DNA from 4 places in the Exiguobacterium sp. s21 genome. Region 4 is predicted to be linked to each of the others. Evidence: riboswitches for the same ligand, from Rfam matches in the RefSeq annotation. Region 4 holds a riboswitch; each other region holds the start of a gene.
What was found. Region 4 has a riboswitch for thiamine pyrophosphate ahead of KNP06_RS08830 (YkoF family thiamine/hydroxymethylpyrimidine-binding protein). Riboswitches for the same ligand answer to the same signal wherever they lie in the genome.
Positions count from the first base shown of each region.

Region 1: it holds a riboswitch for thiamine pyrophosphate, as region 4 does, so the genes downstream of both, thiT (energy-coupled thiamine transporter ThiT) here and KNP06_RS08830 (YkoF family thiamine/hydroxymethylpyrimidine-binding protein) in region 4, are expected to answer to the same signal.
Region 2: it holds a riboswitch for thiamine pyrophosphate, as region 4 does, so the genes downstream of both, tenA (thiaminase II) here and KNP06_RS08830 (YkoF family thiamine/hydroxymethylpyrimidine-binding protein) in region 4, are expected to answer to the same signal.
Region 3: it holds a riboswitch for thiamine pyrophosphate, as region 4 does, so the genes downstream of both, thiW (energy coupling factor transporter S component ThiW) here and KNP06_RS08830 (YkoF family thiamine/hydroxymethylpyrimidine-binding protein) in region 4, are expected to answer to the same signal.

Region 1 is NZ_JACSLF010000002.1:276,170-283,355, reverse strand. Features, by position in the region: gene sdaAA (L-serine ammonia-lyase, iron-sulfur-dependent, subunit alpha) at 1-674, opposite strand, end outside; gene sdaAB (L-serine ammonia-lyase, iron-sulfur-dependent subunit beta) at 687-1,349, opposite strand; gene KNP06_RS03920 (DAK2 domain-containing protein) at 1,413-3,095, opposite strand; gene KNP06_RS03915 (Asp23/Gls24 family envelope stress response protein) at 3,118-3,480, opposite strand; gene rpmB (50S ribosomal protein L28) at 3,734-3,922, shown strand; gene KNP06_RS03905 (thiamine diphosphokinase) at 3,981-4,568, opposite strand; gene thiT (energy-coupled thiamine transporter ThiT) at 4,568-5,140, opposite strand; TPP riboswitch at 5,217-5,317, opposite strand; gene rpe (ribulose-phosphate 3-epimerase) at 5,337-5,993, opposite strand; gene rsgA (ribosome small subunit-dependent GTPase A) at 5,995-6,879, opposite strand; gene pknB (Stk1 family PASTA domain-containing Ser/Thr kinase) at 6,924-7,186, opposite strand, start outside.
Region 2 is NZ_JACSLF010000003.1:200,475-207,660, reverse strand. Features, by position in the region: gene KNP06_RS05650 (DUF2194 domain-containing protein) at 1-831, shown strand, start outside; gene pelF (GT4 family glycosyltransferase PelF) at 828-2,246, shown strand; gene pelG (exopolysaccharide Pel transporter PelG) at 2,227-3,675, shown strand; TPP riboswitch at 3,737-3,841, shown strand; gene tenA (thiaminase II) at 3,924-4,598, shown strand; gene thiM (hydroxyethylthiazole kinase) at 4,595-5,383, shown strand; gene thiD (bifunctional hydroxymethylpyrimidine kinase/phosphomethylpyrimidine kinase) at 5,383-6,219, shown strand; gene thiE (thiamine phosphate synthase) at 6,191-6,829, shown strand; gene KNP06_RS05615 (SDR family oxidoreductase) at 6,853-7,186, shown strand, end outside.
Region 3 is NZ_JACSLF010000003.1:242,234-249,419, reverse strand. Features, by position in the region: gene KNP06_RS05930 (VOC family protein) at 6-404, opposite strand; gene KNP06_RS05925 (YcxB family protein) at 498-998, shown strand; gene KNP06_RS05920 (GNAT family N-acetyltransferase) at 980-1,459, shown strand; gene KNP06_RS05915 (hypothetical protein) at 1,454-1,720, opposite strand; gene thiW (energy coupling factor transporter S component ThiW) at 1,785-2,273, opposite strand; TPP riboswitch at 2,338-2,436, opposite strand; gene KNP06_RS05905 (hypothetical protein) at 2,461-2,781, opposite strand; gene KNP06_RS05900 (aminoglycoside phosphotransferase family protein) at 2,824-3,792, shown strand; gene KNP06_RS05895 (hypothetical protein) at 3,794-4,540, opposite strand; gene KNP06_RS05890 (hypothetical protein) at 4,633-5,325, opposite strand; gene KNP06_RS05885 (AAA family ATPase) at 5,424-6,344, shown strand; gene KNP06_RS05880 (DUF58 domain-containing protein) at 6,348-7,186, shown strand, end outside.
Region 4 is NZ_JACSLF010000006.1:83,334-90,519, reverse strand. Features, by position in the region: gene KNP06_RS08855 (amidase family protein) at 1-325, shown strand, start outside; gene rlmN (dual-specificity RNA methyltransferase RlmN) at 395-1,456, shown strand; gene KNP06_RS08845 (SMP-30/gluconolactonase/LRE family protein) at 1,634-2,515, shown strand; gene KNP06_RS08840 (hypothetical protein) at 2,528-2,791, shown strand; gene KNP06_RS08835 (GTP-binding protein) at 2,893-4,086, shown strand; TPP riboswitch at 4,149-4,249, shown strand; gene KNP06_RS08830 (YkoF family thiamine/hydroxymethylpyrimidine-binding protein) at 4,329-4,922, shown strand; gene KNP06_RS08825 (ECF transporter S component) at 4,915-5,490, shown strand; gene KNP06_RS08820 (ABC transporter ATP-binding protein) at 5,483-6,814, shown strand; gene KNP06_RS08815 (energy-coupling factor transporter transmembrane component T family protein) at 6,811-7,186, shown strand, end outside.

The DNA.
Region 1 (7,186 bases), on a different contig from region 4:
ATGGCGTTCCGTTTGACACACGGCACTTCGACGAGACCCGCCACCGGGTCACAGACGAGACCGAGCATGTTTTTCAAGGCGATCGCAAACGCCGTCGCCGATTGTTCCGGCGTCCCACCGGCTGCTTCGACGATGGCCGCCGCGGCCATTCCGGTCGCCGAACCGACTTCCGCCTGACAACCACCGGCCGCCCCTGAAATCGAGGCGTTGTTGGCGACGACGAACCCGAACGCACCAGACGTGAACAAGTACCGGACCATTGCCTCGCGGTCCATTTCCAGACGTTCTTTGACCGCAAACAACGTACCCGGTACGACACCGGCGCTGCCGGCCGTCGGGGTCGCACAGATGCGTCCCATCGCCGCGTTGACTTCATTCGTCCCGATCGCTTTGGCGACCGCGTCTAAAATCAAATCCCCAGCGAGCGACTTGCCCGAGCGGATATAGTCGGTCATGAGCACGGCGTCATTCCCCGTCAACCCCGTCACGGACGTCACGCCTTCGAGTGCCCGTGCAACCGCTTCTTCCATCACCTCGAGGTTGCGTTCCATCATGCCGACGACGTCTTCACGCGTCGAGCGTCTGACGTGCACTTCTTGCTCGATCATCACTTCTGAGATCGGAATCCCTCGTTCCGTTGCCGTTCTGACTAATTCTTCTACTGATTTAAACATATTGGTGTCTCCTTATTCCCCAAAGATGGCTACCCGCTCGATTTGAGGTAACCGCTCGATTTCCGCTAACACGTCTTTTGACAAATGATCATCAATCTCGATCGCCATGAGCGCTTGCTTGCCTTTCTCATGACGGCTCACTTCCATATGGCCGATGTTCAACTCATGTCTGGCCAAAATCCCCGTCACGGCCGCGATTGCCCCGAAGCGATCGTGGTGCAAGACGACGAGTGCCGGCCCGCCGCCCGACAATTTGAGCGGGAATCCGTTCAACTCGGTGATCTCGATCGTCCCGCCGCCGATTGAAATTCCGACGATCTCAAACGTGCCGTCCTCGTCTTCTAGGCGGACGCGGCCCGTGTTCGGATGATCCGTCAGCGCATCGCTCGTCTCAAAGACGACCTCGATGCCGCGTTCTTTCGCGAGATCGAGCGCTTGCGGGATGCGCAAATCAAACGTATCGAAGCCCATGATGCCACCGACGATGGCCACATCGGTCCCGTGTCCCCGATACGTATCGGCGAACGACCCATAAAACGTGATGTGCGCGAGCCGTGGCGTCCGCCCGAACAGTTTTCCCGCCATGAGACCGATGCGGGCGGCGCCCGCCGTATGCGAACTCGATGGACCGACCATGACCGGTCCGATGATATCAAACACACTGCGATATTTCATCGCATTTCCCCCTTTCAAAAAAACCCTACCTTCATTATACAGAAGGTAGGGCTGAGTTACAGCTTATTCCACACTAAAAATGTAGGAGTAGAGCGGTTGTTTCCCGTCATGAACCTCGATTTCGATCTCGTCGTTCTTCGACTCGATGTACGCCGAGAGTGCCTCCACGTCTTCTGCTGAGGAACCTTCGCCCGTCAAGATCGTGATGATCTCGTCGTCGGCATCGACGAGGACGTCGACTAATTTCTTCGCCGCTTCGAGGCTCGAGGCCGATGAGGCGACGATTTTCTTCTCGGCGATCGCCATGTGGTCGTCTTTACGAATCTCGACACCGTCGATGCTCGTATCACGAACAGCATACGTCACTTGACCAGACTTGACCGTACTAGCCGCCGTCTTCATGACGCTTTCGTTCGTCTCCACATTGGCTTCCGGGTTGAACGCGATCGCTGCCGCAAGTCCTTGTGGCACCGTCTTCGTCGGAATGACCGAGACGCCGCAAGGTGCGACCGAGGCCGCTTGTTCGGCAGCCATGATGATGTTCGAGTTGTTCGGGAAGATGAAGACATGGTCCGCGTTGGCCGCTTCGATCGCCTTGACGATATCTTCCGTCGATGGGTTCATCGTCTGACCGCCCTCGATGACGTGGGCCGCCCCGAGTGAACGGAACAATTCGCTGACGCCTTCACCCATGGCGACCGTGACGATCGCATACGGTGCTTTCGTCTTCGGAGCCGTCGGTTGGACGCCATGTTGGTTCGCGCCGTGCTCTTCTTCTAGAATGGTCGAGTGCTGTTGACGCATATTCTCGATTTTGACAGCGACGAGTTCACCGTAACGCTGTCCTTTCGTGATGACGTCGCCTGGCGTCTCGACGTGAACGTGAACTTTAAGCAACTCTTCATCTGCGACGACGAGGAGTGAGTCCCCGAGTTCAGACAGTTCGTTGCGGAACGCGTCCTCGTTGAACGGGGCATCCTTCAACTTCTCATCTTGGAAACGAACCATGATTTCCGTGCAATAACCGAACTCGATGTCTTCGGTCGACATGAATCCTTGCGCGGCGTGGGCATGATGTTCGGCTTCGATGAGCGCATCCATGACCGGTGCATGTGGCTTCTCGAGCTCTTTTCCTTCGAGGCTCGCAAGGAACCCTTCATAAATAACGAGCAAGCCTTGGCCGCCCGAATCGACGACGCCGACTTCTTTCAAGACCGGCAATAAGTCCGGCGTCCGCTCGAGTGAAGCTTTCGCTTCCACGATCACACGTTCCATGAACTCGTTGAAGTCGCTCGTCGACTCTGAAGCACGGAGCGCTTCGTCGGCCGCTTCACGAGCAACCGTCAAAATCGTTCCTTCAACCGGTTTCATAACCGCCTTGTATGCCGTGTCGACACCACGTTTCAATGCCTCAGCGAAATCGACTGTCGACACTTCGGTCTTTCCTTCGATCGCTTTACCGAAGCCACGGAACAATTGGCTTAAAATAACACCGGAGTTCCCGCGTGCCCCCATCAAGAGACCACGTGCAAACTTCGATGAGACGTCAGCGATATTTGTCGTGTTGAGTGCGGCCACTTCCTTCGCACCCGATGTCATCGTCAAATTCATGTTCGTTCCCGTGTCGCCGTCCGGCACCGGGAAGACGTTAAGCGAATCTACATAATCCGCATTCTGGCTCAAGTTGGCTGCACCGTTCGCGACCATGTTCGCGAACACCAATCCATCTAAACGTTTTAAACCCACACCAAATCCTCCTTCGTTCTCGTCAGTCATTCGTCAGACGAACGCCTTGTACGAATATGTTTACCGACGAAACGTTTAATCCTAAAGTTTCACCGAGCGTGTATTTTACACGGCTTTGCACGTTATATGCGACTTCCGACACTTTCGTCCCGTAACTCACAATGATGTGCATGTCGATATGTACGTCTTCTCTATCTTGACGTACGACCACGCCTCGGGCGTAGTTTTCACGCTTCAATAGTTCTGCAATCCCGTCTTTCAATTGAGCTTGAGACGCCATTCCCACAACGCCGAAACATTCCATCGCCGCACCGCCTGCGAGTGTTGCGACCACGTCGTTCGTGATGTCAATATTGCCATATGTTGTCTTCATTTCAATTGCCATATGGAGTAGCCTCCTTCATTCGGAATGATACCTTCACTACATTCTACAATAAGTACCTAGTTATTAAAAGAACCTGCTCCATAAACTCGGTCAATTGTAGCCGTAACCCTCATTCATTATTAAAATCCTTTCCAGTAATGTCAAGTTTTTTTCTTGTCATCCTATGATTTTCTAGTTGCATCGTGAAAAAACCCGTGCTAATATAAACGAGTGTCTATTAGGACGAACCCACATAAAAAAGGAGGGGAAACGCATGGCACGTAAATGCTACGTAACAGGTAAATCACCTAAATCAGGTAACAACCGTTCGCACGCACTCAACAAGACAAAACGCACTTGGGGTGTAAACGTACAAAAAGTTCGTATTCTCGTTGACGGTAAACCTAAACGAGTTTGGGTTTCAGCTCGCGCTCTTAAATCAGGTCTCGTTGAACGCGTATAATTTTTATACACGAACGAAATAAATCCCAGCGGCATTCGCCGATGGGATTTTTTTGTGTTCATTTTTTGATATACAGCACGAGCACCGTGCCTTCATGCACAATCAAATCCGCTGATTCGCCGGCCCACTCGTTCGAGATTGTGAGCGCCTCATGGCTGACGACATCGTGGTGGTCGAGCGGATATTTGACGCCACGGATTGACACGTTCGCCCGTTTCCACGGGACGAGCGACAAATAGTGATCGTCTTGACGCGGGAGCTCGTGACGCCCGGTTCCGACAAGACGAACGGTTTGCCCGGCCGTGAACAAACACATCTCTGGATACGCCTCGAGCAGCCCAATATTACCGAGCGTCATGTCGAGGCGTCCACCGAGAGCGCCGTACACGAGCATCTCCGTCGCCCCGTGTCCACGGGCCGCCTCGAGCGCGATCTCAAGGTCGGTCACATCTTTTTCAGATGGGTAACGGACGGCGTCGATCGGCACTTCGCCCGTGAAAGAGTCGAAATCGCCGACGACGAGATCCGGGTTCAGCCCGTGGTTCAACAGTGTCTCGTACCCCCCGTCGACGCCGATGATGTAATCGACGTCACGAGGGAGTCCCGAGATTGGTTCCGGGCTGGCCGCCACGATCAGCACCCGCATTAGCGGACGTCCCGGGTCGCGAGCGTGGCGAAACGTGGTGCCGAGACGAACAAGAGAACGAGGACGACGGCCGACACGAGGAAGGACGGCAACATATACGTCATGTTATAAGCAAACGAATAGGCGACGACCGGCCCTTCCGCATACTCGGCGAAGAAAACGATCCCTGATAAAACGTGGGCGCCGTAGCGAAGCAAAGAACCGAGGAGCGCCCCGAGCACCAAGTAGACGACGAGCGTCTTTTTCGCCTCGTCCTTGGCGGCTCGTTTCACTTGTCCGGCGAACAGTCCGGCCATACCGACGACACCATAAGCGAATGTGTAGTCGAGCAGGAACTGGACCGGCGTGAAGATGTAAGCCCCGAACAGCAGTTGCAACGTTCCGACGAGCGCTCCTGTCGCCAGTCCTCCTTTTAATCCATGGCGGTACGCCATCACGAAGATTGGCAACATCGCCAGGCTGATCGATCCACCCTGCGGCATCCGGAACGGGATGAGCAAATCAAAGATCAAGCCGAGTGCGGCGAACAATGAGATTTCAATGAGCGCCTGTAGTTTTAAACGTTGTTTCATCTTATTCCCTCCTAATTATATGAGCGAACGACAAAAAGCAGCATGACGTAAACGCCATGCTGCTATCGAGTAGCAACGTGCATTTTCGCCACATCCCTACGTCCGTGTGAACGGAACAGGTTCAAAGGGTTAGCAAATGCCTCTCAGCCACAGAATGTGACACCCCTTGCGACAATATTTGTTGTTCTATTGACGATTATACACGAGATGCGTGACGAATGCTATCGATTGCGTCTTTATAGCTCGGCTCGTTATAGATGGCTGAGCCAGCCACGAGCACATCAGCTCCAGCGTCGATGCATAATTTCGCCGTCTCTGCGTTGACACCGCCGTCGATCTCGATTTCAAAGTCGAGACGACGCGCTTGGCGCATCTCGCTCAGCGCTGCAATTTTCGGGACGACCGATTCGATGAATGCCTGGCCCCCAAAGCCAGGGTTCACCGTCATAAGGAGCACCATGTCGACGTCACCGAGCACATGTTCAATCGACGACAGCGGCGTATGAGGATTCAAGACGACACCACACTTGGCGCCAGCCGCTTTGATTTGTTGCAACACGCGATGCAAATGATTCGTCGCTTCAACGTGGACGGTGACGATGTCTGCCCCGGCCTTGATAAAATCTTCGACGAACCGTTCGGGCTGGTCGATCATCAAATGGACGTCTAACACCATGTCCGACTTCTTCCGTAAGCTCGCTAACACCGGTAGGCCGATTGAGATGTTCGGGACGAATTGACCGTCCATGACGTCAAAATGGATGTAATCCGCTCCAGCCTCTTGGACCGCCCTCACTTCTGCCTCTAAATTGGCGAAGTCCGCCGCTAAAATCGATGGTGCAATTTTAATCATGTCAGTACCTCCGTTGTCTATCGTTTAACTCTGCCATAAACGTAACATAATTCTCATAGCGGGTGGAAGCGATTTCTCCAGCTTCGACGGCCGCTTTGACGGCACAACCTGGTTCGTTCAAATGGGCACAACCGCGGAATTTACAGTCATCGTGCCGCTCGACGAACTCAGGGAAACACCAGCGCATCTCTTCGACTTCGAGTTCTTCTGGGAACTCGAGGCTCGAGAAACCAGGCGTATCGGCCACGAGCCCGTCGGCAAGCGTGATCAGCGTGACGTGACGCGTCGTATGCTTACCGCGCCCGAGTGATTTCGAGATTTTCCCGGTCGCAAGTTCAAGCTCAGGTGCGACCGCGTTCAAGAGCGAGCTCTTGCCGACCCCGGTCTGTCCGGCGAATACGCTCGTCTTCTCCTTAAACGACCCACGAATTTGTTCGATTCCCGATCCGTCCTCGGTCGACGTCTCGATGACCTCATAGCCGATCGAACGGTATAAGGCCGCTGCTTCATGAATCTTCTCCCGTTCCGACTCCGTCAACAAGTCCATTTTCGTCAAAACGATAATCGGATGGACTTGCTTCGATTCAATCAAGACGAGGAAACGGTCGAGCAGATGGAACGAGAACGCCGGCTCTTTTACCGAGAATAACAAGAACGCTTGATCGATATTGGCGATTGGCGGACGGACGAGATGGTTCGACCGCTCGTCAACAGCCAATATATAACCGGTACCATCCCCTTGGTCTTGGATGTCGACATCGTCGCCGACGACAGGTGAGATGTTCCGGTTTCGGAAATTGCCGCGGGCGCGACAACGGATCTCTTGTTTCTCTTCCGTCATGACGTCATAAAACCCGCCTTGTAATCGAATAATCGTACCTTTCATTCCATTACCTCCTTAGAAAAAGAGGCGACGCGCACGCCACCTCTTCATTGTGATTCTTTTGCTTGTGCGTAAGTCACCGTATCCGTGCGAACAACTTCGCCATCGACTTCAATCGTCGCGGTTCCGACTTCGTCCGGTGCGATGACGAGCGTATACGAGTAAGTCGTCGTCTCCGTTATCTTATCACGCAACACCTCGACTTCGCCACGGGCATCGACCGTCCGAATGACGACTTCGAGCGCTTCAGCCTCTTCCCCTTCGGGCGGCGGCTCGATTTCGACGTTGACTTCCCGTTCGATTGAGACGT
Region 2 (7,186 bases), on a different contig from region 4:
AAATTGATCGCCCACGGTGGGGAAATCGGACTCCATGGCTATAACCACCAGTCGCTCGTCACGGCCGATGAACCGATTGACCCGACGTACGGGTACATCCCCTGGCAAGATAAAGACGAGATGAAACGGTCATTGCTTCAAGCCGAGTCCGTGTTTGAGAATTATTTCCCGGCTGAAACGCTCAAGTCATATGTCCCGCCGTCGAACGCGCTCAACCGCACTGGGGTCGATGCGATCGCCGAAGCGTTGCCAGAACTGCGCACGATTGCTTCGCTCTACACCGGGGAGCCGGAGAGCGGGGACTTCGTTCAAGAGTTCGAATTTGATGCGACGCATCCGAACTTGTACCATTTCCCGCGTGTGACAAGCGATTACGGGGAAGAGCGCGGATCGATTTTCCAAATGGTCGATGGAATCGCCAACTTCGGTGTGTTTTCCCACTTCATTCACCCGGATGATGTCATCGACCCCGACCGGGCCTTCGGTCGGGATTGGGATACGATGTTCGCGAGTCTTCGCAAAATCGTCCACGACGTGAAGGATCGATATCCGCACCTCGAGGCATATACGCAACACTATGCGACCGAAAAGATGATCACATACCAACAAGCTGATTTGAACGTCACGTTTGATGAGTCGACCGTCTATTTGGCCGGGGAAGGTCTCGTCAACCCCTCTCATTTCACGATTCGCCTCAAACCAGGCCAATCACTTGAGACGGGAGAGTTTGACTTTGGGACGGTCGAACAATGGGAAGCCGACCGTCCGCTCTACCTCGTCGAACTGACATCGGCGAACGCTGAAATCGCCATCAAGGGGGAAGCGCAATGAGAATCGGACTCGTATTAGAGGGCAGTTATCCATACGTGAGCGGAGGCGTCTCAAGTTGGACGCAGACGTTGATTGAGGCGATGCCCGAAGTGTCGTTTGAAATCATTTCGATTCAACCGACAGAGAAGCGTCCGGAAGAGATGAAATATGTGTTCCCACCGAACGTTTCAGGGATCACCCACTTGTATTTGAGCGACTTGGGTGAGCGGGCGAAAGGGCGATTAAAGTGGGGCGCTGAGGACGAACAGAACGTATCGGACTGGCTCATGTTGAAAAGTCCGAACCGGCAAGCGCTTCGTTTGCTTGGGAAAGAAGTGCCTTCAAGTCAGGCGTTTTTCGCAAGCGAGTTCTTTTGGAAAAATGTCAAGGCGGCCTACGCCGAGGAAATGAACGGAGGTTCGTTCATCGACTATTTCTGGATGTGGCAGAGTATGTACACTCCGATTTTACGGGTGCTCCATCAACCGCTCCCGAAAGTCGACCTCGTTCATTCCGTGTCAACGGGTTATGCCGGTGTGGTCGCGTCCTACATGAAAGAGACGCAAGGGATTCCGTTCATCTTGACGGAGCACGGCATCTACTCGCGGGAACGCGAAGAGGAGATTCTACAGTCGTATTGGATTCCAGCGCCGTATAAGCCGAGGTGGGTCCGTTTCTTTCACCATTTGTCGCGTGAGGCCTATAACGCGGCCGATGAGATCATCACCTTGTTCGAGCGGAACCGCGAATATCAGGAGTGGATTGGCGCCCCGAGCGAGAAGACGAAAATCATCGCCAACGGCATCGCCGATCGACAAATCCAGGCGACGGTCGACCGTCCGGAGCACGATCTCTTTCAAATCGGGGCCATCGTCCGCTTGGTGCCAATCAAAGATTTGAAGACGATGATTTACGCCGCCAAGATTTTGCAGGAGCGGCATCGTCTGTTCAAGCTGACGATCATGGGACCGCTCGATGAGGATGAGGAATATGCGGAAGAGTGCCGGTTGCTCATCGAACAGAGCGGGCTGACCGATTATGTCGAGCTCGCTGGAAAGGTTGATGTCCAAGCCTATTTGCCGAAGTTTGATTTACTTCTGTTGACGAGTATCTCGGAAGGTCAACCGCTCGCGATTCTTGAAGGCATGGCAGCCGGCATCCCGTGGGTCGCGACCGATGTCGGGGCTTGTTCCGAGCTCCTGTATGGACGAGAAGACGACCCGTTCGGTCCAGCCGGGTTTATCGTGCCCCCGGTTCATCCGGAAGCGGTCGCGGACAAGGTCGAGTGGATGATGGATTATCCGCAGGAGCGGATGCGTTTCGGTAAGAACGGGCGGGAGCGGGTCCGCCAATACTATCGTCTCCAACAAGTCGTGGACCGCTACAAAGCCATCTATGAAACGAGGAGGGAACAGTATGGCGGGCATCGGGTTTAAGCTGCAGAAGTTGTTCCAAGAAGACTACTATTCGTCCAGGTTGAAGGCGTACACGTTCTCGGGCCTCGTCACATCCGGACCGTGGTTGATCGTCATCTTGGTCGTCGGGACGATTCAATTGTTGGCGTTCCAAATGCCGACGTTATCGCTCGCCGAACGGACGCTTTTCATGATCTCGGTCTCGTACGCGTTCATCTTCTCGCAAATCTTGTTCAGCTTCCAACAGCTCGTCGTCACCCGATATGTGGCGGACTTGTTTTACGAGAAGAAAGCGCATGAGATTTTCCCGGTCTTCACCGGGATGCTCAAAGTGACGATCCTCGCCGCGACGATTCTGTATAGTATCTTTTGGCTATTGTCGCCGCTCGATTTTCTGTACAAACTGACGTTGTTCGTTTTATTCATGACGATCAATGTCATCTGGGTCATGTTCTTGTTCTTGAGTGCCGCCAAGTATTATCAAGCGGTGGCCTATAGCTTCTTGCTCGGCGGACTCATCTCGGTCGGGAGCGTCTATGCGATTAGCCGTCTCATGGTCAATCCGTCGAGTCTCGAGCTGTTGCTCGGTTTCACGGTCGGGATGATTGTGACGTTGTTCGGGTTGTTCTTCGCGATGCTCCGGACGTTCCCGCTCCGTTACGCGGTGAAAGAGTTCTCGTACTTCAAGTACTTCGACCGCTATCCAGACTTGTTCGCCATCGGCGTGTTGTACGTGCTCGGGATTTGGGTCACGAATTTCATCATCTGGTTCGGTGAAGGACGCGTCATCATCGCGGACTCGTTCTTGTTCAACCCGTATTATGACACGGCCATCTTTTGGTCGTACTTGACGATCATCCCGACGCAACTCCTGTTCGTCGTCGCCGTCGAGACTCGGTTTTATGAGCGCTATCGCACGTTTTATGGATTGATTAACTACGGCGGGGCGCTCCATCAAATCGAGAAAGCGAAACAGACGATGACGTCGGTGCTGAAAAATGAGTTGATTCGACTCGCGCGGAGCCAAGGCGTCGTGACGTTGTTCGCCATCCTCATAGCAGGCGTGTTCGTCAGTTGGATCGGCGTCCCGGATGAGATCGGTCAAATCTTTCGGATGACGACGCTCGCGGCGTTCGCGAACGCGATGATTCTCATCTTGACGTTGTTGTTGCTCTATTTCGAGGATCGACGCGGGGCATTATTCGTCAACATCTCGTTCTTCACGTTGAATGCGTTGTTCACGCTCTTGCTCTTGCCGCGCGGCATCGATTGGTACGGCGTCGGCTTTGCCGTCAGCACGACAATCACGTTCTTCTTGGCCGGCCTGCGTTTGATCTATTACATGGGCAAAGTCGATTATTACGTGTTCGCGGCCTCGAATCGACGCAAGCTCGGTACCGAACGGTTCTCCCAAATGGGGACGTTGTTGAACCGTCACTTCTCGCGATAAAGGGTTTTCAACAAAGATAAAGACTGATATGATGTGGTCGTAGACGACCGAATTTCATAATGTTTACCACTAGGGGAGTCGCGTGACGCGGCTGAGATGGACGAGGTCCAGACCCTTTGAACCTGATCTAGTTCACGCTAGCGTAGGGAAGTGGGCGAACCGATTGTTCTCGTACACTTTGTGTAAATCCGACGCCGCTTCCGTTATGGGAGGCGGCGTCTTTTTTTATCACAAAGGAGGAGACAAGAATGACATTCACCGCACATCTTCGACAAGAGGCCGATGCCTTGTTTCAAGCCAGCTTTGACCATCCGTTCGTCCGCGAGCTCGGAACGGGTGAACTCGACGAGGCGAAATTTCGGCATTACGTCATGCAAGACTCATATTATTTGAACCAGTTCTCCAAAGTGCAGGCGAAAGGCGCGACCCTCGCCCCGAACATGGAAGTAGCGAGCCGCTTTTTGACGCATGCGCTTCATACGATTGAAGCGGAGCATGCGTTGCACCGTGAGTTTTTCACCTTGCTCGACGTGACGGAGGCAGAGTGGGCAACGTTTGAGCCCGCTCCAACGGCTTACGCCTATGCGCTCCATATGCAACAGGCCGGTCCGACGCTCGGCGACGTGCTCGCGTCGATTTTGCCGTGCTACTGGGTCTATTATGAGATTGGGGAACGAATGAAAGATGCCACACCCGATCATCCGATCTATGCGACGTGGATTGCGACGTACGGTTCGGAATGGTTCCGCGATCTCGTCGAGGAACAGCTTGAACGGCTCGACGTGCTCGCCGGACAAGCGACAGCGGAAGAACGGGTCCGGTATCAACAGCTGTTCTTGAAGAGTTGTTATTATGAACATGCGTTTTGGGAAATGGCGTGGACGCTCGAATCGTGGGATTTACCGGCGGGGGTGACACGATGAAGCGCGACTTATGGGACAAAGTCAGAGCCGAACGGCCACTCATCCATAACATTACGAATATCGTCGTCGCTAACTTTTCGGCGAACGGGTTGCTCGCCATCGGCGCTGCGCCGGTGATGGCGTCAGCCGTCGAAGAAGTCGCGGACATGGCGTCTGCGAGCGATGCGCTCGTACTCAATATCGGCACACTCGATGCGACGACGGAACGTACGATGATTCGAGCCGGACAGGCGGCGAATGAATCGAGCCGGCCGGTCGTCTTCGATCCGGTCGGTGTCGGGGCGACCGCGTTTCGACGTGACGTCGCTACATCCATTTTGCAACACGTCCGCGTGACGGTCATCCGAGGCAATGCCGGAGAAATCGCGACATTGATTGGTCTCGACGCGGCGGCGCGCGGCGTGGACGCTGGGGAAACGCGGGTTGATTTGAATCACATCGCGCGCGCGGCGGCACGACGCTACAACTGTGTCGTTGCCGTGACCGGAGAGACGGATGTCGTCAGCGACGGGGACGCGACGATTGAAATCAAAGGCGGCACCGCAGCGATGGCCCGGACGACAGGGACCGGTTGTTTACTCAGTGCGGTCGTCGGTGCGTTCCTTGCGGTCGAATCCGACGCGTTGACGGCCACGGCGACAGCGCTCGCCGGATATGCCCGGTGCGGCGAACTGGCTACCGCTTTGGCGGACGGACCGGGCGACTTCCCCGTTCATTTCTTGAATGAACTCGGCAAGATGACGGCCGTCGAGTTGCCGAGCGACCGTATTGAGGTGGTGTCATGATGCGGCCGCAAGTATTGACGATTGCCGGTTCGGACTCTGGCGGGGGAGCGGGAATCCAAGCTGATTTGAAGACGTTTCAAGAGCTCGGCGTGTTCGGGACGAGCGTTCTGACGGCCGTCACCGCTCAAAACACTCGTGGGGTGCATGGGGTCGAAGCAGTGTCGCCGAAACTCATCACGCAACAACTCGATGCAATCGGTTCGGACTTTTCGATCGCAGCATGTAAGACCGGGATGTTATTTGATGCGGCGCGCATCGAGGCGGTCGCTACCGGGGTGAAACGTCATGTCTTCAACCGACTCGTCGTCGACCCGGTCATGATTGCGAAAGGAGGGGCCCCGCTTTTACAGGACACGGCGATCGATGCGCTCAAGACCTCCTTGTTGCCACTCGCGACAGTCGTCACGCCGAACGTGCCGGAAGCGGAAGTGCTGACCGGTTTGACGATTCGATCGTTTAATGATCGTCTCGAGGCGGCTCGGCGGATGTTAGCGTACGGTGTGCGCGCGGTTATTTTAAAAGGCGGCCATCTCGAAGGTGAAACTGCCGAAGACTTGATCATGACGGAGTCGGAAGTGTTCCTCCTCTCGGCCCCGCGCATCCAGACGAGCGATACACACGGAACAGGTTGTACATTTTCGGCGGCGCTTACAGCGGAACTTGCCAAAGGTCGTTCCATCATGGAGGCGGCGGTGACGGCGAAGCGGTTCATTCAAAGCGCCATCACCCATGGCCTCGAGATCGGCGCCGGACACGGACCGACGAACCATTGGGCATATGTGGCGTATGGAGAGGAGGGCGTGACGATTGAATCCATCAAGGCGGGCACTCGCTGAACAGTTACGGCTTTACTTCGTATGCGGGACACCGAACACGAAAGACATACTCCAGACGGTCGAAACGGCGCTCCGATGTGGCGTGACATGTTTCCAATTTCGCGAAAAAGGTAAAGAGGCACTGTATGGGGATAAAAAAGAAGCGATGGCGAGAGCGTTGCAAACACTTTGTCGTTCGTATGACGTCGCGTTCATCATCAATGACGACGTCGACTTGGCAGAGCGCATCAATGCGGATGGCGTGCATATCGGGCAAGACGACGCCGATGCCGCACGCGTTCGCGAACGAATCGGTCCGGGCAAATGGCTCGGTGTCTCCGTCCATACGCTCGAAGAAGCGGCTGCGGCGATCGACTATGCGGATTACGTCGGCATCGGTCCGGTCTACCCGACGAACTCGAAAGCAGACGCCGGGGCAGTCAATGGGACGGTGCTCATTCGCCAAGTTCGAGCCATGTATCGAGAGCTGCCAATCGTGGGGATTGGTGGCATTTTACCGGAACATGTCCCGATGATTCGGCAAGACGGGGCGGACGGCGTCGCCGTCATCTCAGCCATCGCTTCTGCACCGGATGTGGCCATGGCCACACGGCGTTTCGCTTGTCTCTGAATTCAAATCGAGGAGGAAGACAGATGAACGTATTTGTAATTGGCGCGAATGGACAGATTGGGAAACAGCTCGTCGAACGATTGCACGAGGAAGGGAAGCATCAAGTCACGGCGATGGTGCGGAAACAAGACCAACTCGACGACTTTACATCGAAAGGCTATCAGGCCGTCCTAGGCGACCTCGAAGGTGACGTGTCGTCACTTGAACAGGCGATGTCTGGCATGGACGTGATCGTGTTCGCGGCCGGTTCGGGTGGTAGCACTGGAGCCGACAAGACGTTGTTGATCGACCTGGACGGCGCGGCGAAAAGTATCGAGGCTGCCAAGAACGGGAATGTTAAACAGTTCGTCATGGTCA
Region 3 (7,186 bases), on a different contig from region 4:
GCGCCTCACTTGATGACAAACGTGTCCCGGAGCTCGATAATCGTGCCTTCCGGAGCTTTTAATTTACTCAAATGACCGTCAACGACGAAGTAAATGTTCCCGCCGTGCTTTGGTAGGAACGTCACGCCAAGTGATTCTAGCCGTCTCACTTCCGCTTCGAGGTCATCGACATAAAGCGCGAAGTGGACCGGGCCGGCCACGTGCTTCGAATAAGGCGACAACGTCTCGTCGACTTTTGCCGTTTGAAGCTCGATATAAAAGTCACCGAGTTTGAGCCAGCTGTTGTACGCGCGCGTATGAAAGTCGGGCGACTCTTGAACGAGCTCGAAGCCGAGCGCCTCATAAAATTGTTTGGACGCCTCATAGTCGGGTGTTTGAATACAGATGTGATGGATTTGTTTCATGATGTCACTCCTTTGTTTTAGTGTATCGAATCAACGTTCTGAACGGAACTTTTCTTCACGTGAGACGTATAGGACACCGAGGAGGGAATGATGATGAAAATCCAATACGAATTGACAGAAGACGACTATATCCGGTTCAACTTGAGCCATATTAAACGTTCGAAGACCGGAAAGCGAATGATTCTCCTGCAGCGAATCATCGGACCACTTATCTTTTTAGGCGCTGCTTTCGTGCTGGCGACGTGGCTCCAAGAGACGGACTGGTGGCTGTACGGGATATACGGAATCGCGAGCGTTCTGTGGTTCCTATATTATCCGAAATACTTTGAACGGCACGTCCGGAAGCAGACGCGGCGTCTCATCGACGAACGCAGCAACGAAGGTATGATTGGTCCCCACACGATGGATTTGGAGGAGACTGGTCTGCGCGATTTAAATGAGTTCGGCGAGACGCGTGTGTCATGGGCAGGAATCAAGGAAGTCGTCGAGGAGGACGATTATGTGTATCTATACAACTCCTCGGTCAGCGCCTATATCTTGCCGAAGCGCGGACTGGACATGGAAGAGGTGCGCCGATGGCTGCCGATACGCTGACGATTCAACTTGTCGATGACACGAACCGGGAGGCTGTTGTCGCCTTGACCGTCGCTTCTGACCAAGCTCGCTTTATCGAAACAAACGCCGAATCGCTCCGCGAGATGGAAACCGATGTCAAATATGCGTGGCAGTGCTATGCACTTTGTCGCGATGATCATCCCGTCGGCTTCATGATGATTGGGGCAGAGAACAAGGTGGAGCGTTACATCTGGCTCGATCGATTTATGATCGATGTGACAGAGCAAGGGAAAGGTATCGGTTCAACATGTTTACAACTTGCGATTCAGTGGATGCAAGAACGCTTCGATGTCGATGACCTCATCCTCAGTTTGCATCCGATGAACGAACCGGCAAAACGGTTCTATGCGAAGGGGGGATTTGTCGACAGTGGCCTGATTGATGAGGCAAACGGGGAAGAGATTTGGGTGTATCACGTTAAGCAGGGACAGCCGTCATGAGTCGGCTGTCCCTGCTTTTGTGGACGTTGTATTTTGGACAGCACTGCCCGCTTTGAAAAAGAGAACGATCGCGGCCACTCCGAAAATCGAGATGAACACGTTTTGGAGCAGCACATCGACGAACATCGGCTCGCTGGAAAACGTGCCTGTCGCAATCTGAGCATTCCAGCGGGTGAACGTGGCGATGCGTTCGAGCGTGTACAAGAGACCGGACATGAACAGGCAAGCGGTGGCCGCCAATAATAGCGTCAATCGATTCAAGAAATGACCTCCCAGTATGTGTTATCCTGATTTTACCATTTTTTTCAGCGGGGGGAACTCCTATTTATCGTTTCACCGTGAGCGGTCGTAATTGCTTGACCCGAGCCAAGACGATCCAGCCGAGCACGGCCCCAGTCACACTCGAGGCAAGGAAGGCTGGGAAGAAGAACAGCGCCCCGAACTCGGTCCCCATCAACACCTTGGCGTACGGGACGGCGACGAGCGAAGCGATGAGGCCGGTCCCGATGACTTCACCAAATGCGGCGAAGGCGACGCGGTTCGTCTTCATATAGAAGACCCCGGCCAAAAGCGCCCCAATCATACCTCCGGGAAAGGCCAAGAGCGACCCGGTACCGGTCATGACACGGACGATTCCGGTCACGAACGCAACGAGAACGGCCCCGATCGGCCCGACGGTGACGGCGGCGATGACGTTCACCATATGTTGAATCGGATAGGCACGGGCGACACCGGTCGGAATCGAGATGAACAGGGAACCGATGACGGCGATGGCGATGAGCATCGCCATCCAAGTGAGTTGTTGAATACGCATAGATAGTCTCCTTTCAAAATGAAAACGCCACTTCTCCAAGTGGAAAAGTGGCGTGGAAAGACAGACGAATCCCACACCACTTCCCTACGCTGGTATGAGCCAGATCAGGTTCGAAGGGTCCGGCGCATGCCGTCTCAGCCCGAAGGCTCCCCTAGTGGTCGTTTATTAACATGAGTATAGCATACCGTCATTGGACGCGGTCGAGCTTTCGTGGTCGGAACGTGACATAGATGATGCCGACGAACAGACCGTACAACAAAAGGGAGAAGACGAGATTGATCAACCACGGGAGTGTCCCCATGAACACGGCGACGGACGCCTGTTGAAACCAAACGAGCGAGAGCGAGACCCCGATGAAGCTGAGCACGAGCGTGGTCCAAAAGGCGACATCCCGTCGCTTGAACAGACGCCAGACGAGCAGACCAATGAGAAGACTGACAACGGCCGTCGCCCCTAAATACATATACAAGATGGCATCGACCGGGTATGAGTAATATACAACGTCCATATCGTTTCCTCCTAGGAGATGATGAAAGAAAGGGTGAACAGGATGAGACAGGCAATCCCATGGCGTGACCGATCGTTTCGTGAACGGTTCGAACGATGGATTGAGGCAAACGTGCCGAATGCGAGGTGGCACGTGATCAAAGATACCGATTTGACGTACTTGCTTGTTGGCGCGCTCGATGAGGAACGTTACTATGCCAAAGCGGTGACCGACATCAGCCGTGGCGAGGCCGGACTGACGGCGCTTCTAGCCGAGCGGCATCCGGGTCTCATCCCTGACGTCATCGCCATCGAGTTCGCTCAGCATTGGTTACTCATGCGAGACATCGGCGGTGAGGCGTTACGTGAACGACCTAACGTGAGTCGATACGAAGCGGCGTTGCGTCAATACGCACAGCTGCAGCGACAGGAGATCGACCAGATCGAGACCTGCTTGTCTTACGGCATCCCGGACCGCCGACCGGACAAGTTGAAGGACGAAATCCGTGCGTATTTACCTGAGCTCTGCGCCGGGCTCGAGCAATACAAAGCCGAGGCCATGCTCGCGCTTCAAGATGAATTGATCGCGATGTGCGATGAGCTGGCGATTGGGATGCCGATGAGTCTCGAGCACGGTGATTTGCACGGCGGCAACATCTTCTGGCGGGAACGGACGAATGATTTGTGTATCCTCGACTGGGGCGACGCGACCGTCACGCATCCGTTTTTCAGCGTGCGCGTGTTTTGGAACGCGCTGTACGACTTATTGCCGGAAGAAGACGAGGTCGCCTGGTATGAACAGATTCAAACGATGCGTACGGTTTACTTGGAAGCGTGGAGCGGCGTCGCACCCAAGGACGTACTTTGGCGTCATCTATTGATCGCCGAAGAGCTCGGTTGCGTCTATCGTGCCTTGTCGTGGCATGTATATGTGACGAAGTACCGGTACGATGTAGCTGAGTCGAGCGATAAGCCGGCGCAATGGCTCAATTTGCTACTCGAGTACCGGGACTTGAAACGACGCTTCCCATAAGTCATTCATGTTTCTCGAGTAGGTTTTCATAATCCGTCTCGCTCCAAAACAGCGGAGCAATCGACTCCGGTCCTTTGAAGATCTCACCGTCTCGGTCATAGACGATGGCGTAGCCACCCTCGACTTCAAAGACGATCAAATCGGCCTTCACTTCCTTGACCCCGTTCCCAGCGATGATGACGTTCTCGAGCGGGTCACGCGTGACTTGGACGCCCCATTCATCGAGCTCGACGATGAGCGCGGATGTGTAGGCGTGGCGGTTATAGAGCGCCTGAAACTCGCCTTCGGTCAGGACGACGTCCGTCGGTGGGGCACTCGCCCCATATTTTCGCTTCTCGATCTCTTCGACGAATTGGAGGAACGACGCCTCTTGCCAAAACAGTGGCGCGACCGACTCGGGACCGTTGGCGATGTCTCCATTTTCACTCTCATAGATGGTGGCATAAGTGCCGTCGTCGAGTTTGAACGGATGGATATCGGCGTATGTATGATGGATGCCGTCGCCGGCGATGACGACGTGCTCGAACGTCTCGCGGAACGGGGTGAGTCCATCGTTCTCGAGTGCCGTCAAGAGCGGCGCTACTTTTTCGTATTGGTCGAAGACGTCCTTAAAATCTTCTCGCGTCCAAGCGGTGATGTCTTCGGACGACGGCTCATTTGTATCGGTTGGGACGATGGGTTGCTCAACGGAATCGGTGCACCCGGTCAATAAAAACACACTGAATCCGAGTAGGCCTAGGCGTTTCATCAATCAAACCTCCTAAGAAAGTTACATTTTTTTCCTGTTATCAATGAGCGTAGCATGTTTGCCAGTCATTGAGAACCCGGGTACTTTCTCGCTCAGGGTTGCCGCTTCAAGTAACGGTCGAGTGCCTCGTGAAATCGTTGTTGTTGATCGAACGGGATGTCATGATCGGATGCGGGACCATAGCGAATCAGATGATAGAGCGAGGCGTCGATATCTGTCAGCTCGATGCGCTCGAACCAGTCGACGACCGTCTCATTCTTCCGAAGTTTTAACTCAGGGGCGAGCGACGCGTTGAACGTGATCAGCCAATCCCTCAGTTCGATACTCGTGAGCATCGGGAACGTCCGTGCCTCAATCGATGTGTCCGCGTTGAGAGACAGTGGCGCCAAGGCATTCTGTCTACTAGAAAACGTGAATCCTTTCCCCCGTCGACGACGCAGCCATCTACGCACGCCATAGACGGTCAACCCGATGGCAGCAAGGAAGGCGAACAATGTGCCGAGTCCGCCTGGGGCATCACCATCCCCGCTACCAAATTTGAATTTGAGCATGTCTTCCTTCACTTGCCGTTCTCCCCCGTTTCCCTTCTCATCGGTAGAACCCAAATCAATACCACCTTTTGGCGGTGGTGCCTCTTCTGGCTTGCCCATTTCGATCACACTACTTGGAGCAGGTGTATTGATCGTTTGAAGCCAACTGAACGTCTCCTTGCTAATGAAGACGAATGTCACAACGAGACAAGCTGTCATAACAAGGAACCCTATAAATCGAGACGACCACTTCATCTTTTCCCTCCTTATCGGAATGTTCAGACTATTTATTGTCTATATTACCATAAACAGGTAAACTTCGAATGAGACATCTACCAACGGAGGGGAACGAAATGGGAATCGAAGCGTTCATCAAACAGTTGAATGAAGTGTATTTAGGGAAAGAAGAGGTCGTTCGTCTCTGCTGCACGGCACTTCTCGCCGAAGGACATATCTTGCTCGAGGACGTACCTGGAACTGGGAAGACGTTGCTCGCCAAAGCGATTGCCGGCAGTTTGGACGGGTCATTCTCGCGCATCCAATTTACGGCCGATTTGCTCCCGTCCGACGTCATCGGGACCGACTACTTCAATATGCAGACGCAAGGATTTGACCATCGGCAAGGTCCGATTTTTGCGAACATCGTCTTGATTGATGAAATCAACCGGGCCGTCCCGCGCACCCAGTCGGCGCTGTTAGAAGCGATGGAGGAACGACAAGTGTCAATCGGCGGGAAGACGTATCCGATGCCGAAGCCGTTTTTCGTCATCGCGACGCAAAACCCGATTGAATCGGCTGGGACGTTCCCTCTTCCGGACGCGCAACTCGACCGGTTCCTCATCTCGATTCCGGTCGGCTATCCGGAAGCCGCCGAAGAGCGAGAATTGTTGTTGCAAGTGTTGACCGAGACCCGCAAACAAGTCGAGGCCGTGACGTCACTCGCCTCGCTGCAAGAAGCGCAGGCCGAGACGAGACAAGTCGCGATTCAAGACGATGTCCTCGACTATATGCTCGGTCTCGTCCATGCGACCCGGGCGCACGCGTCCGTCGAGGTCGGGGTCAGCCCGCGCGGCGCGATCGCGCTGCTCCGCGCGTGTCAAAGTTATGCCTATTTGGCCGGCCGACTGTACGTCATCCCAGAAGACGTCAAAGCCGTGGCGCCGTACGTGCTCGCCCATCGGATCAGCTTGACGCTTGAAGGCGGCATTAAGTCGACCAAAGCGAACGTCATTGCACACATTTTAGACACCGTGCCCGTGCCGGTCGAGGGCTGACGCATGATCCTGTCCACGCACGCTTGGTTGCAGCGAAGGCTCCTCCCTATATATATCGTGAGCGGAGCCATGCTCGTGTTCTTCCCATACGTATACGGATTGGGTTACATATGCTTCATTGTAGCGAGTGCGATTTGGATGCTCGAGCGGACGCGGCAACAACTCGAGCGGCACATCGATCTCCAGTTCACGCAATACGAAGAACTGCTGTTTGTCGGGGACGAGAGTCGGCTCGTATTAGTGGTCGATGGGGTGGGCGAGTTGGACCGGCTCGGCCTGCCACTTCGCATTCGTTTGAAGTCGAGCTCGGGAATAAGCTTTCCGGCGCATGAGCGCCTTCCGAACGTGCTCGACTATAAGGTCGATGTCGGTCGCACCCGCCACGAATTGGTCGTGCGCGCCGAGTATCGAGGTCCAGCCACGTTCGAGGAATGCGTCATCGCCGTCACGCTTCCGTTCCGTCTCGGGACGTATTTATATGAACGACCGGTCGATATAGAGTGGACCGTCCTTCCATCGCTCCTGTTGCATCCACCGGTCGGGACGAAACGGTTAGCGCTCGGGGACCGGCCGCTCTTGGCGTCACCGCTTCGAAATCCGTTGCAACTAATCGGGTCGAAACCGTATGAAGGGGAACCGGTGAAGGAGATCGATTGGTACGCGACCGCCAAACTCGGACGACTGCAGTCAAAAGTATTTCAACAGACGACGCTCGATACGTTCACGTTTGCCTTGGATTTGAATGGTCCGTCCGGTTATACGCTCCATCACGACTTCGAATCGCTCATCAGCCAAACCGCCTTCGTCACATCGCGCCTGTTAAAAGAGGACTGCAAAATCGA
Region 4 (7,186 bases):
CGAAAAGGCGGAAAGATTGTCGGGACGTCTCATCGAGGCGGCCTATTTGACGCGTCGGCTCGATGACGTGCGTGACGCCAAGACGGACGGACTCGACCGCCTATTAAACGAACAACAGTTGCACGCGCTCGTCTTGCCTCACGATTTGAACTATGACATGGCGGCAAAAGCCGGGCATCCGACCATCACGATCCCATATCGCTTGAAAGCGAGTGGGGCGCCGTTCGGCCTATCGTTCACCGGGACGAGTTATGCCGAACGTGACTTGATCCGTCTGGCGTATGCGTTCGAGCGACATATTTCGCGTCCCGTTCCACCGTTATAAGAACGTTGCACCCGTCGTCCACGTCCGCTACAATGGTACGTATGCGGATTGAAGAAAGGACAGATAGCAATGAAACCATCTATATACGGGCTGACGTTCGATCAGCTGACAGAAGCGTGTGTCTCTTGGGGATACAGCGCCTTCCATGCGAGACAAATCTGGGACTCGCTCTACATCGACCGAGTGAAACAAATCGAGGACATCTCGGTACGGGCCGAGGTGCGTGAGGCGCTCGCCGCCGAATACGTCATCTCGACGCAAGACCTGTTCGTCAAACAAGAGGCGGGCGACGGGACGGTCAAATTTTTACTTAAACTACACGACGGGCACTATATCGAGACTGTGCTCATGCGACATAAGTACGGCCGTTCGGTCTGTGTGACGACGCAGGTCGGGTGCAATATCGGCTGCAGCTTCTGTGCGAGCGGTCTCTTGAAGAAGACACGTGATTTGACGGCGGGCGAAGTCGTCGAACAAATTATGACCGTGCAACATTACTTGGACGAAGTCGGCGAAGGGGCCCGGGTCAGCCATATCGTCGTCATGGGAATCGGCGAACCGTTCGATAACTTTGACAACTTGGTCGACTTCCTGCGTGTCGTCAAGGACGAGCGCGGTCTCGCGATCGCCCCGCGTAAAATCAACGTCTCGACGAGCGGACTTGCCGAAAAGATTTACAAGTTCGCGGACCTCGATTTGCGCATCAACTTGGCGCTGTCGCTCCATGCGCCTAACGACGCGCTACGGACGCAAATCATGAAAATCAACCGGGCGTTCCCGCTCGACAAGCTCATGCCGGCCATCCGGTATTACGTCGAGAAGACGAACAAACGAATCACGTTCGAATATATTCTCCTGTCGAAAGTGAACGATTTGCCGGAGCACGCTGAGGAATTGGCGGACCTCATCGACGATATCAAGGACAAGTCGTACGTCAACTTGATCCCGTATAACCCGGTCAACGAGCATATCCAATACGAGCGCAGTACCTCGGAGGACATCATGGCGTTCTATGATGTCTTGAAGAAGCGTGGCATCAACACCGGTGTCCGCCTTGAGCACGGGACTGACATCGATGCGGCATGCGGCCAGTTGCGCAGTAAACATATGAACGTCGAAGGTGCGAAATAAGTGGACTCCTTGAATCGAATGATTCAAGGAGTTTTTTTTTTTCATAGAGCCGCTCCGACGAAGGAAAAAACGGACATCGCCCCCGACTCTGCGGAACGATTTTGAAAAATCTTGAATAGACCTCATCCGCTCAGGGAATAGTCAGTTGAAATCAATGTAGAGAGTGGAGGCAATTCAATGGAGACAGTAAACGCGGCGTTATGGATTCGAGTCAGAAATACACTTGGGGAAGGCCCATGTTGGGATGCTGAACTGAAACGGTTCTATTGGGTCGACATCGAAGGACACACACTTTGGTGGTACGACGAAAAGGAAGACGAGCTGTCATCGTTCGATATGGGACAACAGATCGGGTTTGCGGTCCCGAAAGTGACAGACGGCGTCGTCGTCGGCTTGAAAGACGGCATCTATGAATGGGACGAGGGATCGAAGCGACTCGATAAACTCGTCGAACTCGATGACCCGGAAGGTGATCTTCGCTTCAACGACGGAAAGGCCGACCCGTACGGACGAATCTTTGCCGGGACGCTTCATCTCAACGACGAGAAGAACGAGGCGACGCTCTATCGCTTGAACCGTGACGGCACGACCGAGGTCATGCTCAGTGAACTGACGCTGTCGAACGGTCTGACATGGTCTCCGGACCACTCGACGTTCTACCATATCGATACACCGACCGAGACGGTCCGCAAATACCCGTACGACTTGAAAACAGGAACACTCGGGGATGGGGAAGTCGTCATCGATTTCAAAGATGAGGAAGGATTCCCGGACGGTATGACATCCGATGAAGACGGCTTTTTATGGATTGCCCACTTCGCGGGCGGATGCGTCTCGCGCTGGAACCCGAAGACGGGTGAAAAAGTGCTCGAGGTGCTCGTGCCGGCCCCGAACGTCACGTCATGCTGTTTCGTCGGTGATGACTTGAAACAACTTGCCATCACGACGGCGCGCGAAGGAATGGATGACGCGGCGCTCGAGGCCCATCCGGACGCAGGTTCGGTCTTTAAAATTGATACAGATGTGAAAGGGATGCCGCTCTATCGGTTTGGTCGATAAGGAGGTACGAAGATGGTAAAACGATTGCTCGTTCGTGCGGGAATCGGTTTGGCGCTCGCGGCGGTCGCCCGGGTCGGGATTCAAAAGCTGTTGGAAGCGAACCGGGAAGACGATCATACGTATTTGAATCCGCGGTGGGATGAGACGCCGAGTGTGGATGCCGATAAGGACGCGGATGAGGTCGGTCTGACCCAGCTCGACTCGATTTATCGAGCCGAGTGGCAGGCGAACGCCTATCCACGCTCAGAGGCCGAACGCAAGGCGTTAGAAGAATAGGCAGGAGAACACGTCCGGAAACGGGCGTGTTTTTTTCTTGACAGACGTCACCGACCCGTCATCATCTAAAAAGTAATCATTACGATTTAGGTGTGGGTAGAATGAGACGAATCCCGATCACCGTGCTGTCCGGTTATTTAGGAAGCGGTAAGACGACACTATTAAACCACATATTGAACAATCGGACGGGCAAGAAATACGCCGTCATCGTCAATGACATGAGCGAGTTGAATATCGATGAGCGATTGATTGAACAGGGCGGTTTTTCAAGGACGGACGAAAAGTTGGTCGAACTATCGAACGGCTGCATCTGTTGCACGCTCCGTGAGGACCTGCTCGAGGCGGTAGCAGAGCTTGCGAACGACCGGGACCTCGACGGAATCATCATCGAGTCGTCCGGTATCTCAGAGCCGATCCCGGTCGCCCAAACGTTTACATATGCCGATGACGCCCTCGGCATCGATTTGACGAGCCGAGTCTATATCGATGCGATGGTGAGCGTCGTCGATGCGTTTCGGTTCTTAAAAGATTTCAACTCAGGCGAGTCGCTCCATGAACGCAAGCAGGCGATTGAGGCGACAGACGTCCGCGAAGTCGTCGACCTGCTCGTCGAACAAGTCGAATTCGCCGATATCATCGTCTTGAACAAGGCGGATCGCGTGAACGAGACCGAACTCGGCGAGATGACCGGACTGTTGAAGGCGCTCAACCCGACCGCGAAGCTGTTGACGTCTGTCCATGCGAACGTGGAATTGACCGAGCTGTTGGATGTCAATTTGTTCGATTTCGAACAGGCGATGCATGCGGCCGGGTGGATTCAAGAACTTGAGACAGATGTGCACACGCCGGAGACGGAAGAATACGGCATCAGTTCATTCGTCTATCGTCGGCGTCGGCCGTTCCACCCGGAGCGTCTCCATGCCTGGATCGAGGCGTTTCCGGAAGAAATCGTCCGCGCGAAAGGGTTCTTATGGATTGCTTCCCGGAACGACCTCGCCTGTCTGTTTTCACAAGCGGGCTACGCCTCGACGCTCGAACATGCCGGGCGCTGGCTCGCGACGCTTCCGGAAGATGAGCGTCGTCACATGTTCGCGGCCGAACCGGAACTCGCCGCCGACTATGTCGAACCGTACGGGGACCGACAGACGGAGCTCGTCTTGATCGGGCAGCGGATGGATCGAGCCATCATCGAACAAGAGCTCGATCACTGTCTGCTGACAGATGAGGAGATGGCGCTGGATTGGTCGACGCTCCGGGACACACTTCCGGGGAACGAGGTCGTCACGTTCTCATAAGACCGTTTACAAAATGAAAGCGGTCGTCTATACTGATTCTTGCATGAACAACCGCATACATTGGACTACACTAGGGGTGCTTCGGCTGAGATGTGAGCATGGCTCCAATCCCTTATGACTCGATCCGGGTAATACCGGCGTGAGGAAGTGTGGCACTTTTTCTAATGGATTAAAATTGGACGAGTGGCCGCATTCTCATGGATGCGGCTTTTTTGTGTACACATAATAAGGGGGAATAGAACATGAACAAACAATGTGGAACGAGCCCGATCGTCGGGTTCCGCTTTACACTGAGCCCGATGACGACTGATTTCGTGAGCATCATCAAAGGGGCGTTGAAGGAGACGGATTTACAAAACGTCTGGCGACATACCGATGACGTGTCGACGGTCATCCGTGGACGAAGTGAGCATGTATTCGATGTGGCTAAGGCCGTGCTGTCACACGCGACAAAGACAGGGGAACATGTGTCGATGAGCGGGACGTTCTCGGTCGGGTGTCCAGGGGATACGGCCGGAGATGAAGTGCTCGTTGTGTCGAGCGAACCGCTTAATGGTCCCGTCGGTCCGCAATATATCTCCTCACAGTTCGCGCTCTATCCGCTCGGTGATGACGACTATATGGACATCATCTACGAAGAAATCGCTTTTGCGAAAGAGCGAAGTGTCTTCAATGACTCGATGCATTACGCCTCAGGTATACATGGGGACATCGAGCCGGTGTTCGCTTTCTATGAGGCGACGTTTGAACGCGTCCGACAGAAGACAAGCCACGTCGTCATGACGGTGACGTTCAGCGTGAACAGTCCGTCACATGAGGGACGTATGGATGCTTAAATCGTGGAAGTTAAAAGAGATCGTCTTGTTGTCGATTTTATCGGTCGTGTTCGCGGTGGTCTATTTGGCGTTCGTCCATGCTGGGAACTTGTGGGCCGGTCTGATTGGACCAATCGCCTACGAATGGATTTTTGGGATATGGTTCATCGTCTCGATTATCGCAGCTTATATCATTCGCAAGCCTGGGGCTGCATTCTTGTCCGAAGTGCTTGCGGCGACGATTGAGATGATGATTGGCAACGCCATCGGACCGCGCATCATTTTAGTCGGGATCGTTCAAGGGATCGGCGCCGAAGCGGCGTTCGCTTTGACGGGTTATAAACGCTATGATCTTTGGGTGCTCATGCTCGCCGGATTCAGTGCTGCTGTGACAAGTTTCGCATATACGTACGTCATGGGAGGGCTCAATGCCCTCAGTCCGACATATGTAGCTACGATGTTCGCACTACGCGCAACGAGCGGGATGTTGATTGCTGGTCTGGGCGGTAAGATTTTGAGCGACTTGTTGCTTCGGACGGGCGCGCTTGATGGGTATGCTCTCGCGCGACAGGACCGTATGCATGATTGAGGCAGAACATCTGACATTTCGTTATCCGAACAAGAAATGCGATGTCTTGACGGATATCACACTACGTCTAACAAAAGGGAGAACGGTCATTACAGGGGCAAGTGGTTCGGGAAAATCAACATTGCTCGCTTTGATGAATCGTCTCTATCCGGACAATTGTGATGGCATCGTGACGGGCAGATTGCACTTGTTCGATCGCTCTTATGATACGTATGAAGCTGGCGAAGTGAACCGGCGCGTCGGAACGGTCTTTCAGGACCCGGACAGTCAGTTCGTCATGCAGACGGTCGAAGAAGAATTGATTTTCACGCTCGAAAACTTTGCCGTCGCGAGAGACGAGATGATGGCCCGTGTCACCACAATGTTAGAGGCGTTGCATTTGACCGATTATCGTCACCGTACCATTCATGACCTATCGGGGGGTGAGAAGCAGCAAATTGCCGTCGCTTGTGCCTTGATTGGCCGTCCCGAGTGGCTCCTCCTCGATGAGCCGCTCGCTCACCTCGATCCTGAGACCGCCCATCATTTCGTTCGTTGGCTCGACGGCGTCGCACAGACCGTAAACGTTGTCGTCATCGAGCATCGGCCATACATATGGGGTGATTTTTTTAACCGACAAATAAAGCTCGTGAGTGGGCGCATCGACTATGATGGACCGTTCATCGTCCGACCAGATTATGCGTTCTCTCCAATTAAAGTTGAACGAGGAAAGGAAATGTTATTTCACATACCGGAATTAAAACGAAAAACATTTCAATTAGCAGCGAGCGAGTTAAAGGTCGCTGAGGGTGATCTCATTGCGGTGCTCGGTCGAAATGGTAGCGGAAAGTCGACATGGCTGCGAAGCCTAGCCCGGAAACATCGTGAAGTCGGCCTCGTCCCGCAATCACCGGCGCATCTATTCGTTACGAATGATGTGACCCGAGAACTCGCATATGGCCATAATCGCCCGATTGAGGACGTCTTAACGCGGCTCGGGCTCGAATCAGTGCGTGACCACCATCCACTCTCCCTTAGTCACGGTCAAAAACGAAGGCTCGCCATCGGAGTGATGATGCTGTCTAATAAACAACTGATTGCGTTTGATGAACCGACTGCCGGACAAGACGAGGTATCGCTTCGTGCGCTCTATGACTTAATGGTCGAACGAACACGATCCGGCCAGACGATTTTGTTTGTGACGCACGACCTCAGCTTCGCGCGGATTGCGAACACATATTATTTGATGTGTGACGGCGACTTGAGTGGGCCATATGACGCTTCACTCTGGGATGAAAAAGAATTACTACGCACCCACGGCTTATTGATGGTGGAATCGCGATGACATTTCATGAGATGAACCCGACGATTAAATTTCTGACCGTGGCATGTCTCATGTTCGGTCTCGCCTTCATGTATAACCCTTGGACACCGCTTGCTGTTTTTCTCGGAACAGTTACACTTCAAACGCTATTCTCTGCTGTGAGCTGGAGAAGATGGGGGGTGTTCATGATCCCATTCTTATTCACCGCGCTCGGGACATTGTGGACGACGCTCGTCTTTGGAAAGCAATCAAGCGGAGATGTCGTGTTCAAGCTGTTTGGCAATGATGTGACCGATGAGAATGTGATGCTAGCAGCGACGCTCTCCTTACGTGTGTTGGCATTTACAGCCTTGTCGCTTCTGTTCACGCTGACGACGGACCCGAAACGGTTCG